DNA from 2 places in the Blastochloris viridis genome. Region 2 is predicted to be linked to the other one. Evidence: predicted binding sites of a transcription regulator. Region 2 holds the regulator's gene; the other holds the start of a gene.
What was found. The regulator LexA, encoded in region 2, represses DNA repair genes until DNA is damaged. The targets are predictions, from matches to a motif close to TGTTCNNNNTGTGTTCNG.
Positions count from the first base shown of each region.

Region 1: the regulator LexA is predicted to act here: its motif matches at 4,994-5,011, upstream of recA (recombinase RecA).

Region 1 covers NZ_CP012946.1:1,109,526-1,116,960, reverse strand. Annotated here, with positions in the region: gene BVIR_RS04965 (cation:proton antiporter domain-containing protein) at 1-84, shown strand, start outside; gene alaS (alanine--tRNA ligase) at 786-3,437, opposite strand; gene recA (recombinase RecA) at 3,807-4,853, opposite strand; gene BVIR_RS04950 (cache domain-containing protein) at 5,278-5,727, opposite strand; gene cckA (cell cycle histidine kinase CckA) at 5,973-7,435, opposite strand, start outside.
Region 2 covers NZ_CP012946.1:2,683,643-2,691,077, reverse strand. Annotated here, with positions in the region: gene BVIR_RS11755 (glutamine--tRNA ligase/YqeY domain fusion protein) at 1-262, shown strand, start outside; gene BVIR_RS11750 (ComEC/Rec2 family competence protein) at 422-2,719, shown strand; gene lexA (transcriptional repressor LexA) at 2,713-3,405, opposite strand; gene BVIR_RS11740 (ISAs1 family transposase) at 3,958-5,100, opposite strand; gene BVIR_RS11730 (UbiA family prenyltransferase) at 5,672-7,135, shown strand; gene BVIR_RS11725 (FAD-binding oxidoreductase) at 7,147-7,435, shown strand, end outside.

The DNA.
Region 1 (7,435 bases), 1.6 Mb from region 2:
TCGCGCGATGAGGTTCACGCTGCCATCCGTGCCAAGCGTGAGCTGCTGAAGGCACCGCTGCGGGCCGGCCGCCCGGCGCAGTGATCGGGCGCAGAGCTTGCCTCGTCGTGCCTGCACTCGTTGCGGGCATGACGAGCCACATTCTACGGCCTTGGCGCCAGTCGCTGCCCGAGCCCCGCGAACGGATCCTCTCGGAGATGCGGTATATGACGCCAGTGGCCCTGAGGAGCGACCTTTCTCGGCCTCATGGTGAGGAGGCTGCCACCGGGTCGCGCCGTAGGCGCGCCCGATGCCAGGCTCCGCAGCCGTCTCGAAGCATGGGCCGAAGGCCGCCGTCAGCGTCGCCTCATCCTTCGAGACGCGGTCTTGCGACCGCTCCTCAGGATGAGGCGAGCCGACGTCGGCCAAAGGTCAAACCTAAAGGCCGTTGGTATACCGCGACTCCGAAGGAATCCGTCCTGCGCGCCTGCGCCGACATCAGTTGGCGAAGGGGATTCATCGACGTCACGGTATATGACGCCTTGAGGTCGCGCGCGGTCGTTCCCGGCGACCGCCGTCAGGCGGTCAGGCGGTCAGGCGGTCAGGAAAGAGAACCCATGGATCACTGTCCTCAACACCCCTCCATGTCACCCGGACGCTGAAGTGGCCTCGGCGGTGCGCGTTGTCCAAGGCGTCGCGTGACCTGGGCCCTCTTCCCTCGCGGCGCGAGCGCTCCGCTCGCCGGGGACGACCGGCGAGGCTCCGTCGCATGTCTCGTCGTCCCGGCCGAGGCGGCACGACGAGGCTCACCCCGCGGCGAGCGCCTCGCTGATCGCTTTCAGCGCGACGTCGGCCTTGGCGCCGTCGGGTCCGCCGGCCTGGGCCATGTCCGGCCGGCCGCCGCCACCCTTGCCGCCCAACGCCTCGGCGCCCTTGCGCACCAGATCGACCGCGTTGAACTGGCCGGCAAGGTCGGCGGTGACGCCGACGACCAGCCCAGCCTTGCCGTCCTCCGTGACGCCGACGATGGCGACCACGCCGGAACCGAGCTGCTTCTTGCCCTCGTCGGCCAGGCTCTTCAGGTCCTTCAGCTCGATGCCGCTCACGGTCTTGGCCATGAGCTTGATCGCGCCCACGGTCTGAATGCCGTCGGCGCCGCCCGAGCCGCCACCCATCGCGAGCCGCTTCCTGGTCTCGGCGAGGTCGCGCTCCAGCTTGCGGCGCTCCTCCATCAGGCCGGAAATGCGCGGCACCAGTTCGTCGAGCGGCGCGCGCAGCTCGGCCGCCGCCGCCTTTGCGGTGTGGGCCAGCTGAGCGGCATGCTTGCGCGCCATCCGTCCGGTCATCGCCTCGATGCGGCGCACCCCGGCCGCCACCGCGCTCTCGCCGACCACGGTGACGAGGCCGATGTCGCCGGTGCGAGCGACGTGAGTGCCGCCGCACAGCTCGACCGAGTAAGGCGCGCCGTTGCCGCCGGGCGACAGACCCATCGACACCACCCGCACCTCCTCGCCATACTTCTCGCCGAACAGCGCGCGGGCACCGGAGGTGATGGCCTCGTCCACCGCCATCAGCCGCGTCACCACCGGGGTGTTCTGCAGGACGATGTCGTTGGCGATATCCTCGACCTTCTCCAGCTCATCGGCGGTGATCGGCTTGGGGTGGGAGATGTCGAAGCGCAGCCGATCCGGCGCCACCAGCGAGCCCTTCTGCGCGACATGGTCGCCGAGCACGAGGCGCAGCGCCTCGTGCAGCAGGTGGGTGGCGGAGTGGTTGGCGCGGATGGCGCCGCGGCGGTCGGGATCGACCGTCAGCTCCAGCGGCAACCCGACCGTCAGCCGGCCGTGCTCGACATTAACGCCGTGAACGAACAGGTCGCCGAGCTTCTTCTGGGTTTCGGTGACACGAACGCGAACGTCGGAGCCGGCCATCGTTCCGACGTCGCCGACCTGCCCGCCGGACTCGGCGTAGAACGGCGTCTGGTTCAGCACCACGAAGCCGCTGTCGCCGGCAACGAGCGCCTCGACCGCCTGCCCGTCCTTGACCAATGCCGCCACCACGCCCTCGGCGGTCTCGGTGGCGTAGCCGAGGAACTCGGTCGCGCCGATCCGCTCGCGAAGGCCGAACCACACCGCCTCGGTCGCCGCCTCGCCGGAGCCGGCCCAAGCCGCTCGCGCGGTCTCGCGCTGGCGCTCCATCGCCGCCTGGAAGCCGTCGGTATCGACCGCGATGCCGCGCGACTTCAGCGCGTCCTGGGTGAGGTCGAGCGGAAAGCCGTAGGTATCATATAGCGTGAAGGCGACGTCGCCCTTGAGGGTATCGCCGCTGGCCAGTTGCGCCGTCTCCTCGTCGAGGATGGCAAGGCCGCGCACCAGCGTCTTGCGGAAGCGGGTTTCCTCCAGCTTCAACGTCTCGGTGATCAGCGCCTCGGCGCGAACGAGCTCAGGGTAGGCCTGCCCCATCTCGCGCACCAGCACCGGCACCAGCCGCCACATCAGCGGGTCCTTGGCACCGAGCAGCTGAGCGTGGCGCATGGCCCGCCGCATAATGCGGCGCAGCACATAACCACGGCCCTCGTTGGACGGCAGCACGCCATCCGCCACCAGGAAGGCCGCCGCCCGCAGGTGGTCGGCGATGACGCGGTGGCTGGCCTTAAACCGGCCGTCCGCCTCGACGCCGGTGGCATCGGCACTGGCGCGGATGAGCGCGCGGAACAGGTCGATCTCGTAATTGTCGTGGGTGCCCTGCAGCACCGCCGAGATGCGCTCAAGGCCCATGCCGGTATCGATCGACGGCCGCGGCAGTGCGATGCGCTCACCCGGCAGTTGCTCGTACTGCATGAACACGAGGTTCCAGATCTCGATGAAGCGGTCGCCGTCGGCGTCCGCCGAGCCGGGCGGGCCACCGGGAATGTGGTCGCCATGGTCGAAGAAGATCTCCGAGCACGGCCCGCACGGGCCGGTATCGCCCATCGCCCAGAAATTATCGGAAGTCGGGATGCGGATGATGCGGCTGTCCGGCAAGCCGGCAATCTTCTTCCACAGGCCGAACGCCTCGTCGTCCTCCGAATAGACCGTGACCAGGAGGCGCTGTTCCGGAAGATCGTAGACCTTGGTGATCAGCGTCCACGCCAGCTCGATCGCACGATCCTTGAAGTAATCGCCGAAGGAGAAATTACCGAGCATCTCAAAGAAGGTATGATGCCGTGCAGTATAGCCGACATTATCGAGATCGTTATGCTTGCCGCCGGCGCGCACGCACTTCTGCGCGGTGACCGCCCGGTGATAGGGCCGTTTCTCGACGCCGGTGAAGACGTTCTTGAACTGCACCATCCCGGCATTGGTGAACATCAAGGTCGGGTCGTTGCGCGGCACCAAAGGCGACGACGGCACGACGGCGTGGTCGTTCTTGCCGAAGAACTCAAGAAAGGTAGACCGAATTTCGTTGACGCCACTCATCTGGCAACTCGTATGGGGTGCGGCACGCCCTCGGCGGCCATCGGCTCAGTTGCCACATCTAGCGGCGGCCTCCGCCCCTGTCCAGAAACGCCGCCCCGCTGCGGTCGCGAACCGGCGCTTCGGCAGCGTCGGCTGGTCGCCGCCAGCGCGGCGAGGGGCGCCGAGACCACGCCACCGCCGGGTCGAAGACCGTTGCCCCGCGCCAGAACCGAGCCGGAGGCTGCAGCCCAACACGCCCGTAACTCCCGCCCGGCCACCGCCGGTTGCACCTATGCTCGCCGGCCACCGCCGGCTGTTCCTATGTTACAGCGTGAGGCTTGCGCCAAACCGGTCCCATACCGTTGCGCACCGCGCCCAAACTGCGCGGCCTCACGCCTCGGCAGCGTCCTCGCCGTCCTCGCTGTCCTCCGAGGAACCGAGAATCCGCTCGGCGATCAAGCCGGCATTCTGGCGAATCGCCGCCTCGATGCGGCCGGCGACGTCGGGGTGGCCCTTGAGGAAGCCCTTGACGTTCTCGCGGCCCTGACCGATGCGCTGGCTATCGTGGGAGAACCATGAGCCCGACTTATCAACCACGCCGGCTTTGACACCGAGGTCGATCAACTCACCGGCCTTGGAGATGCCCTCGCCGTACATGATGTCGAACTCGACCTGCTTGAACGGCGGGGCGAGCTTGTTCTTGACCACTTTCACCCGGGTCTGGTTGCCCACAACCTCGTCGCGTTCCTTGATTGCACCGATGCGGCGGATGTCGAGGCGGACCGAGGCGTAGAATTTCAGGGCGTTACCCCCGGTGGTGGTCTCCGGCGAGCCGTACATCACGCCGATCTTCATGCGGATCTGGTTGATGAAGATCACCATGCAGTTGGAGCGCGAGATCGAGGCAGTGAGCTTGCGAAGCGCCTGGCTCATCAACCGCGCCTGCATGCCCGGCTGACTGTCGCCCATTTCGCCTTCCAGCTCGGCGCGCGGCACCAGGGCGGCGACCGAGTCGACCACCAGCACGTCGATGGCGCCCGAGCGAACCAGCGTGTCGGCGATCTCCAGCGCCTGCTCACCAGCATCCGGCTGCGAGATCAACAGGTCGTCGAGATTGACCCCAAGCTTGCGGGCATAGAGCGGGTCGAGGGCGTGCTCGGCGTCGATGAAGGCACAAACCCCGCCCTTCTTCTGCGCCTCGGCGACGGTGTGCAGCGCCAGCGTGGTCTTGCCCGACGATTCCGGGCCGAAAATCTCGACCACTCGGCCGCGCGGCAGCCCGCCGATGCCGAGCGCGATGTCGAGCCCGAGCGAGCCGGTCGAAATCGTCTCGACCTCCAGCGCCGCGCCGGATTTGCCGAGCCGCATGATCGAGCCCTTGCCGAATGCCCGCTCGATCTGAGTGAGCGCGGCGTCGAGCGCCTTGGTTTTGTCCATCGACGAGCCTTCGACCAGTTTGAGAGAAACCTGAGTCACCGTTCGTCCCCTTATGGCATGCGCCCGCGCGCCGTCCAGAACCTGCTTGCCGCACGCTGCCTGTCGATGGCGGCAGCGCTCAATGTACACGATTTGTTCGAAGGAACAAGAAGAGAACAAACCTCTTGAGCGTATTTATTTGCGACTTATGGCTGCGTCGCCGGCCGGTTTGTGAAGAACAATCCAGGAATCCGCCGGACGCGGCGAATCGACCTCGCTGTCGAGGCAAATGACGGCGAGGCGCAACGCCAGGCGCGCCGCAGACGGCATACCGAACAAAACGGCCCGGCGCCGAGGCACCGGGCCGTTGTCTCACCATTCAACTTGAACCAACGCGCCGGGATGTCACGAATATCGGCGACTGTCCGCCGGCCGACCCTCGTTGTTACTTGTAATAACCAACGGCACAGGTCTGGTCGCCGACCTTGGTGACGTAGGAAACCTTTTGCACCGGGGTGTCGGTGCCCGGCCGCGGCCACATATAGTCGACTTCGCCGATCTTGCCGTCCGCAGCGGTGGCGTAGATTTCGGCGCCGAGCGCCTTGCCGTTCTTGTCCTTGAGATCCTTCAGGCTCTTGCCGGTGAGGGTCGGATGCGCGGTGAAGTTGCCATCCGGGCCGCCGCAGAACGGGTAGAGGTCGCGGTCCTTGAAGCCGCCCTCGCCCTTGGTGAACTGGGCCAGGGCGGCCGCCTTGTCGGCCTTCAGCGCGGCGACCGCCTTCTCCAGCATGGCCTTGGCCTCGGCGGCGGTGCCGAAATCGGCGGCGAACGACGGCGTCGCAAAAGCGAGCCCGAGCGCAAAAGCGGTGGCAATGGCGAAACGACCCGATTTCATCGCGTGACTCCCATGAGTTTCATTTTTGATCGCGGTTCTTTGACCGCAAAGGCAAAGCGATCCTAAACGAAACTATTAGGAAGGCACGTGCGTCTTTGGTCGCGTGCCAGGTCGCTGATGCATCAAAAGCGTGAACGCTCCCTCCGGTTCGTCACGCCCGATCGCCCGGAAACTCCATAAAACCAGCGCCGCCGCCGGCTGCCACCGGCCGGCATCAACCGCGGACCGCGCGACGGACGCCGGCCTCACGCCGCAATGGTGTCCTTCACCGCCTCGACCAGTTGCTTCAGGGTGAAGGGCTTGGGCAGGAAGGCGAATTGCTCGCCGTCCGGCAGGTTCTTGCGGAAGGCTTCCTCGGCATAGCCGGAGACGAAGATCACCTTCAGATCCGGCCGGCGCTGGCGCAGTTCGCGCAAGAGGGTCGGCCCATCCATCTCCGGCATCACCACGTCTGACACCACCAGCTCGATCTTGCCGTCGTGGCTGCCGAACAGCTCCAGCGCCTCGACGCCGGAAGCGGCCTGCAGCACGGTATAGCCGCGCGAGGTCAGCGCCCGCGAGCCGAACGCCCGCACCGAATCCTCGTCCTCGACCAGCAAAATGGTGCCGCGACCGGTGAGGTCGGCCGGCTTGGCCTGGGCGGGCTCCTCCACCACCACCGGCTCGACCGCGATGTGGCGGGGCAGGAAGATCCGGAAGGTGGTCCCGACCCCGATCTTGGAATCGCAGAACACGTAGCCACCGGTCTGCTTGACGATGCCATAGACCGTGGACAGCCCGAGCCCGGTGCCCTTGCCGACCTCCTTGGTGGTGAAGAACGGGTCGAAGATCTTGTCGATGATCTCCGGCGCCATGCCGGTGCCAGTGTCTGTCACCTCGACCAGCACGAAGTCGGCCGCCGGCAGTTGGGCCTCGCCGAACGCCTCGGTCTCGGCGGCATTGACGTTGGCGGTGCGGATGATGAGCTTGCCGCCGTGCGCCATGGCGTCGCGGGCGTTGACCGACAGATTGACGACGACCTGCTCGAACTGGTTGACGTCGATATAGACTGGCCACAGGTCGCGGCCGTGCTTGATGTCAAGGCTGACCGCCTCGCCGAGCAGGCGGCGCAGCAGCATGGTCACGTCGCTCATGGCATCGCCGAGCTGGATCACCTGCGGGCGCAGCGTCTGCCGCCGCGAGAACGCGAGCAACTGGCGCACCAGGCCGGCGGCGCGGTTGGCGTTGTGCTTGATCTGCATGATGTCCTGGAACGACGGATCGGTCTGCCGGTGGGTCTCCAGCAGAAAGTCGGCGTGGCCGATGATCGCGGTCAGGACGTTGTTGAAATCGTGGGCGACGCCGCCGGCCAACTGGCCGATCGCGGTCATCTTCTGCGACTGCGCCACCTGGGTTTCGAGGGCGCGCTGCTGGGTGGTCTCGATGGCGTAGACGATCGCCGCTTCCTGGTCGCGCTCGTCTTCTTCCACCGGCACCACGTAGAACCGCACCGCGCGGCCGCCGGGCATGGCGGCATCGACCGGCGCAATATCGCCCTTGCCGTCGGCAGCGGCCCGGATCGCCGCCTCCAGCACCGGGCGGTCGGCCTCGGCGATTCCGGTCAGCACCGAACGGGTCTCGCCGCCCGGCCGCACCTCAACCGGGCCGCCGAACAGCCGGGCGAACAGCGCGTTGACCCGGGCGATCTTGCCGACCCGGTCGACGGTGG
Region 2 (7,435 bases):
GGCCGAGGTGCGGCTCTACAATCCGCTGTTCTCGACCGCCGAGCCCAACCCCGCCAATTTCGCCGCCGACCTCAATCCGGATTCGCTGGAGATCATCGCCGACGCCAGGCTGGAGCCGTCGCTGGCAGAAGGCGGCGTCGAGCCAGTGCAGTTCGAGCGGCTGGGCTATTTCACCCGTGACAAGGACTCGACGCCAGCCCGGCCGGTGTTCAACCGCACCATCGGCCTGCGCGACACCTGGGCGAAAGTGAGCGGGGCATGATGCAACGCTCGCCGCAGCCCTCATGCTGCGGAGGCGAAGCCGTCTCGAAGCATGACGGCGCCTTGAGGCGAGCTGTTTTGCATCTTCAGAGTGTGTAGCATGGCGTCGGTGGCCTGAGGATGCCGGAGCCGGCGCGGCCGCCCGGACCCTCGGGGCGCCATGGCGGGGCTGTCGGGCAGGACCAAGGTGCGGGCGGCGGTGATCGGCCGCGCGCGGACGCTCGCCGGCGCGGCGCCGCTGCCGACGGCGGGCCTGTCACGGCTGGCGGCATTGCTCGCGGCCTGGTGGCATCAGGAGCGCGCGGCCGCCCGCGGCCCGCTGTGGCTGCCGGTCGTCTTCGCCGCCGGCGTCCTGACCTATTTCCAGGCGGAGCGGGAGCCTTCGCTGATCGCGGCGGCGCTGGTGATGCTGGCGCTCGCCGCCATTGCCGTCGTTGCGCGGGCGCGCCCGCTCGGCTTTCCGCTGGCAGTCGCGCTCGCGGTCTTCGCCGCCGGCTTCACCGCCGCCACCCTGCGCACGGCGAGCGTCGCCCATCCGGTGCTGGCGAGGCCGACGGTCGCCACCGTGTCCGGCTTCGTCGCCGACCGCGACCAGCGCGAGAAGTCCGACCGCGTCATCCTCCACGTCACCGCGACCGCACCGGCGCTCGACCCCCAGCCGACCCGGCTGCGCATCGTGGTCCGGCCCAATGCCGCGCCTCCGGTGGGAAGCCATATTGCGGTGCGGGCGCGGCTGAACCCGCCGGCCGGCCCGGTGCGGCCCGGCGCCTGGGATTTCGGCCGCGATCTGTGGTTCGCCGGCATCAGTGGCACCGGGCTGGCCATGGGCGAGGTGCGCAGCGTGCCGCCGATCGGCGCGATGCCGTGGCCCATCGCGCTGCGGCAGGCGGTCGAAGGCGCGCGCGAGGGGCTGGGGCAGCGCATCCGCACCATCGTGCCGGGCGACGCCGGCGCCATCGCGGTGGCGCTGGTGACCGGCGAGCGCGACGCCATCGCCGAGAGCACCAACGACAGCCTGCGGGTGTCCGGGCTCTACCACATCATCTCGATTTCCGGCCTGCACATGGTGGCGGTGGTCGCCACCGTGCTGGTGGTGGTGCGCGGCACGCTGGCGCTGGTGCCGGGCATGGCGGTGCGGCGGCCGATCAAACAATGGGCGGCGTCGGCGGCCATAGCCGCAGCGGCGGCCTATTGGCTGCTGTCCGGGGCCGAGGTGGCGACCACCCGGGCGTTCCTGATGGCTGGGCTGGTGCTCGCCGGCGTCCTGATCGGCCGCGCCGCGTTGAGTTTGCGCACGCTGGCGGCGGCGGCGCTGGCGGTGATGATCGCGATGCCGGAAAGCGTGCTCAACCCCGGCTTCCAGATGTCGTTTTCGGCAACGCTGGCGCTGATCGCCTTCTACGAGCGCTGGGCGCCCAGCCGGCGTTTCGCCGACGGCGACGCCGTCCAGCGGGTGGTGCGCGGGCTCGGCCTCGCCACGGTGGGTCTTGCGCTGGCGGCGCTGGTGGCGGGGCTGGCGACGGCGCCGTTCGCCGCCGCCCATTTCCACCGGCTGTCGCCCTATAGCCTGCTCGCCAATCTGATGGCGACGCCGCTGGTGTCCGGGGTGGTGATGCCGGCCGGGGTCGGCGCGGTGCTGCTGCTGCCGTTCGGGTTCGATCGGCCGCTGTGGCTGCTGATGGGGTGGGGCGTCGCCCGCACCCTCGACGTCTCAACGTTCGTGGCGGGCCTGCCAGGGGCCGACGCGCGGCTTGCGGCGTTCGGCGACGGCCCGCTGCTGCTGGCGGTGACGGCGCTGCTGGTCGGCCTGCTGCCGGTCAGCCCGCTGCGGCTCGCCGCGCTGCCGGTGGCGGCCCTGGCGCTGGCGGTGGCGCTTGGCGCCCCGAGCCGGCCCGACGTGCTGGTGGAGGCTGGCGGCCGCATGGTGGCGGTGCGCGGCCCTGACGGCCGGCTGTCGATCCTGAACGCTGGGGCCGACCGCTTCGCCGCCCGCATCTGGCTCGCCGCCGACGGTGACCGCCGCGCGCCGAACGACCCCGGCCTGGCTGCCGGCTTTGCCTGCGACCGCGAGGGCTGTATCGCGCGACTTGAAGATGGTGCCGCGGTGGCGGTGCCCACCACGCTCGCAGCGCTGGAGGAGGATTGCGCCAAGGCGGCGGTGGTGGTGACGCGGGCGAGCGTGGCGATGGCGTGCGCGGCGGTGCGGATCGATCCCGCCCGGCTATATGAAACCGGCGCCCTCGCTCTTGGCCGGACGGCGGCGGGCTGGCGGTTCGAGCCCGCCCGCGACAGCGCGCGCGAGCGGCCCTGGGCCGTCCGCGCCGACCCCGCCGCATCGCCGTCACCGCACCGGCAGCCGGCCTCCTCGGCGGCCGTCGCCGCTCCCGCCGCTGTCGCCACCGAGGAGGCCGAGCCGTCGGATGCTGCCGAGTTGTCGGCCGAGGGGCCGGCTCAATAGCGGCGGAACAGTCCGACCAGCTTGCCCTGGATGCGCACCCGGTCCGGCCCGAAGATGCGGGTCTCATACGCCGGGTTGGCGGCCTCCAGAGCGATCGAGGCGCCCTTGCGGCGCAGCCGCTTCAGTGTCGCTTCCTCGTCGTCGATCAGCGCGACGACGATGTCGCCCGTGTCGGCGGAGTCGGACTTCTTGATCACCACCAGGTCGCCTTCGAGGATGCCGGCCTCGATCATCGAGTCGCCGCGAACCTCGAGCGCGTAGTGGTCGCCGGTCGGCAGCATGTCCGGCGGCATGTTGATGACGTGGCTGCGGGTCTGGATTGCCGAGATCGGCGTGCCGGCGGCGATGCGGCCCATCACCGGGATCGGCACCGAGCGGCCGCTGTCGTCCTCCGACAGTGGCCGCACCTTTCCGAGCCCGCCCTCGATCACGCCGGGGGCGAAGCCGCGGCGCGGCGGCGACGGCCCGACGCCGTCGGGGAGGCGGATCACCTCCAGAGCGCGGGCGCGATTGGGCAGGCGGCGGATGAAGCCGCGCTCCTCCAGCGCGGTGATCAGCCGGTGGATGCCCGATTTCGATTTGAGGTCGAGCGCGTCCTTCATCTCGTCGAAGGACGGCGGGATCCCAGATTCGGTCAGTCGCTCGTGGATGAACCGGAGCAGTTCATATTGTTTTCGCGTGAGCATCGGCGCCTCTTGCCTCGCAAGGCGTATTCGCCATGCAGGTTTCCCGGCCTCGAGCCCGTCTCGGCCGCGACGGAACTGAACGTTGAAAATCCATCCTGGAGGCGGCTCTTTAGAGCCGGCCCGGCAGGTCGAAACAAATCATGAACGGACCCTATACGTTCCTTTTGTGTTCCGCAACCCGTTAACGCCACGTGAAGAGCGTAATCTTTGTCGCTGGAGGCGCCGCCCGGTCCGGCGACGCCATCCTGCCGGTGCCGGACGATCACGGCGGGATCACGTTCAACCTCCGCAGACGTGGCATCGGTTGTGCGAGCGAATTTTGACAAGCGACAGCCGGGCGCGGCAACCCGGCTCGTTCCGATCGGTGGCTGCTCCGAGGAAACAGCCTCGTTGAACGCCTTGTTGGAAAGAGCGATTTTAGATGACCGGCTGCGGTTGCCGGCCAGATTCTGCTGGCGGTTGATCACGTCGTCGTTGATCAGCCGCCGATCGTCTCGCCGGCCAGAATTTGTGATTGGCCGGGATATCTTGGCAGGGCAATCGGGTGAAAAATCACGCTGCCAGGAGACTTGCGAGGAAGTCGTCGTCCCAGGCGGCGACTTTTCGCTTGAGGCGGAGAGAATCCTTGCCCGGGGCCTTGCGGATGAGATTGAGGGCCATGTGCTTGAGGGTGGTGAAATTGGCGGGGGCGTGATCGGTGCGGACGCGGCAGTCGTCATCGCGGAACACCATGTCCATGATCCAATGCAGGCTGTTCTCCACCGCCCAATGGCTGCGGATGACGGGTCCGAGCTGGTCGGCCGGGGACGCCAGCGAGGCGATGTAGAAGCGGGTCTCCTGCTCGCACTTGGCGCCGATCTCGCGCATGCTTTCGACCATGACGACACTGGTCAGGCCGGGCCAATCGTGACGGTCTCGGAGCCAAGCCACGTCGTGCATCACCGTGGTGGTGCGGGTCTCGATGCGGCCGTGATCGCCATCGACGCTGTGATGGCGGCTGATCGCTGTGTCCTTGAAACCATTGGCTTTCTGCTCGGCGGCGAACAGCTCGACGTCCTCTCGCAAGCTGCCCTGGTTGCCTTTCAGGGCCAGCACATAGTCGGCCTTCTGGGCGAGGATTTGCGCGGCGATGGCGCGCTGGCAGCCCATGGCGTCGATGGTGACGATGGCGCCCTCGATCGACAGCAGAGCGAGCAGTTGGGGGATGGCGACGATCTCGTTCGACTTGTCGGCCACCTTGACCTGGCCGAGCACCAGGCGCTGGCGCGCCGCGAAGGCGGACACCATGTGGACCGCCGCCTTGGCGTCCCTCTTAGCCGAGCGGCGCAGCGTCTTGCCGTCGATGGCGATCACGTCTGCGGGCGCCCCGGTCACCGCCGCCACCCAGGCGACGAAGCAACGCTGGAACTGCGCAGCATCGAGGGTGGCGAGGATGTCGCCGAGGTGGTCGTGCGAGGGGGTGCCATGGAGAAACGTGCGGAACCGGCGCAGCAGGTCGAGCTTCGTCTCGCCGAACCTTGCGATGTCGACGAAGGTCTCGGCGCCGGCCAGCACCGCCAGCAGGCACAGCAGCAGCACCTCCTCCAGCGAGTACATCACCTTGCCGCGCTGGCGCGGGTCGGGCATGTCCTTGAAATAGTCCAGGAAAACAAGAGCTTCCCCAAGCGCGGCAAAGTCCGGTTCCGCTGGCTCCATCGCCCATCCTCCGCATCCGAATCGGAGGAACCGACAGATTCAGCACTTCAGGCCTTTGTCACCCCTTTCTTCACCCGATCGCCCTGGATATCTTGGTCTCCAGTGTTGTATTTCGTTGCAACTTTCGATATGTGGAATTGGTTGCGTAAGGTGCTGTCGCCCGTATTCCGTGTCATTCAGAGGGTTCAGGGATTTGCCTGAGCTTTGCCAGGATCGATTTGCCGGAATCTGTCCAGACGCACAGTCTGGGGTGGGCATCGACGCCGCACGTTTAGGCCTGGATGGCCCCTGGCAGAGTTGCGCTCGGCCTGATGACGTTGCGGGGGGTGGCGCGGCGGACGGGCGCCAGGCTCAAGGCCGCGGCCACGCCGGACAGCAAGCGCCCTCGCGCGCGCGGAACATGCTTGAGGGAGCGGTTGCAATCGAGCGCGGTGTGTTCGAGGCGTCGCCGGTCGACAGTGTTCGGCAGGACGGAGACGATCCGGGCCGCGGCCCCGCAGTCGCATGGCTCCGCCATCCCATAAATTCCAAGCCCGCCTCCGTTCATCAGTAGATGGAGGCTTTTGGGATAATGGAACTCGCGCAGACCCTTGTCCTGGAAGATGAATGTGAAGAACGGCCGCCGCTGGCGGTCGACCTCGACTGTACCCTCATCTGGGTCGATTCTCTTCACGAGTCGTTTCTTGGAACGGTGCGGCAGGACTGGCTCGCTGCGATCAAAGCACTGTTCCACCTTCGGGCTGGCCGCGCGGCATTCAAACGTCATGTCGCAGACCAAACCGCGCTGGATGCCGCCAGCCTGCCCTACAATGAGCCGTTGCTGCGGTACTTGCAGGAGGAGGCGTCGGCCGGGCGCCAAATCGGCCTTTTCACCGCAGCGGATCAATCGATTGCCGACGCGGTCGCCGCGCATATCGGCCTGTTCGATGTCGTCCACGGCTCCGATGGTCGGGAAAACCTGCGGGGGACCCGAAAGCTGGCTGCGATCCGCGCGGCTTTCGGGGATCGGTTCGCCTATGCGGGCGATGCCGAGGTCGACGGACCGCTGTTTCGCGCCGCGTCCTCCGTTGTGCTCGTTGGCGAGACCGGTCGTCTGGAAAAAATGGTTGGCCCGCAGACCGCGGTGGAAGCGCGGTTCGAGAAACGGCGGGCGGGCCTGCGAACGTGGGTGCGGGCGCTGAGAATTCGGCACTGGGCCAAGAACAGCCTGGTGTTCGTCGCCCCGACCATGAGTCTTGGTCTGCTTGATCCCGTGATCGCGGCGAGGAGCCTGATCCTGTTTCTCGCCCTCGGAATCCTGGCGTCGGCGACCTATATCGTCAACGATCTTCTCGATATCGCAGCCGACCGCCACCATCCGCGCAAACGTGTTCGTCCGATCGCTGCGGGTCTGATCTCGGCTCACGCCGGCGCTGTCGTCGCGGCGATCCTTGTGGTCGTCGCAATGGCATTGTCGCTGGCGCTGCCTTTTGCCGCCGCGGCATCATTGGTCGCTTATCTCGTTATCACGCTTGCCTACAGTCTCGTCTTCAAGCAGATGCCGATCGTCGATGTCTTCGTGCTGGCGAGCCTCTTCACATTGCGGGTCTTTGCTGGCGCCGCGCTGCTGCCCGTCCCGGCATCGCCGTGGCTCCTCACGTTTTCGATGTTGTTTTTCCTTGGCCTTGCCCTGGTCAAACGCTACGCCGAGCTCGCGCGCGTGGTGCGTGAAGGCGGGGACAAGGTGGTATCCCGTGGCTATACCGCGAAAGACCTTCCGCTTGTGCTCGCCGCCGGCGTTGCATCCGGTTTTGCGGCAATCGTGATCGTGACGATCTATTTGATAAACGAACACTATCCCAGCGGGCTTTACAGTCGCCCAGAACTCCTGTGGGGGCTGATGCCGGTTATCTTGCTGTGGACGTTGCGCACGTGGCACATCACGGTGCACGAGCGGATGAACGAGGATCCGGTGGTGTTTGCGCTCAAGGACCGGTTTTCGCTCGGGCTTGCCGCCATTTCCGCCGTCCTGCTGGTGGCCGCGTGGCTGCCGTGACGGCTCCGAAGGTGTCTTACGCGGCCTGGGGCGGCGGTGCACACGCCACCGCCGAGGTGCGCGCCATCCGGCCGGCGAGCGTTGATGCCGCGCGTCGCGGCTATGCCAGCCCCGGCACCTCCGTTCTCGCCTTCGGAAACGGCCGCTCTTACGGCGACGTCTGCCTCAACCCCGGCGGCACTTTGATCGACTGTCGCTCGCTCGACCGCTTTGTCGATTTCGACCGCACCACCGGACGTCTGACGTGCGAAGCCGGGGTGCTGCTCGCCGACATTCTCGCCAGCATTTGCCGAAGCGACG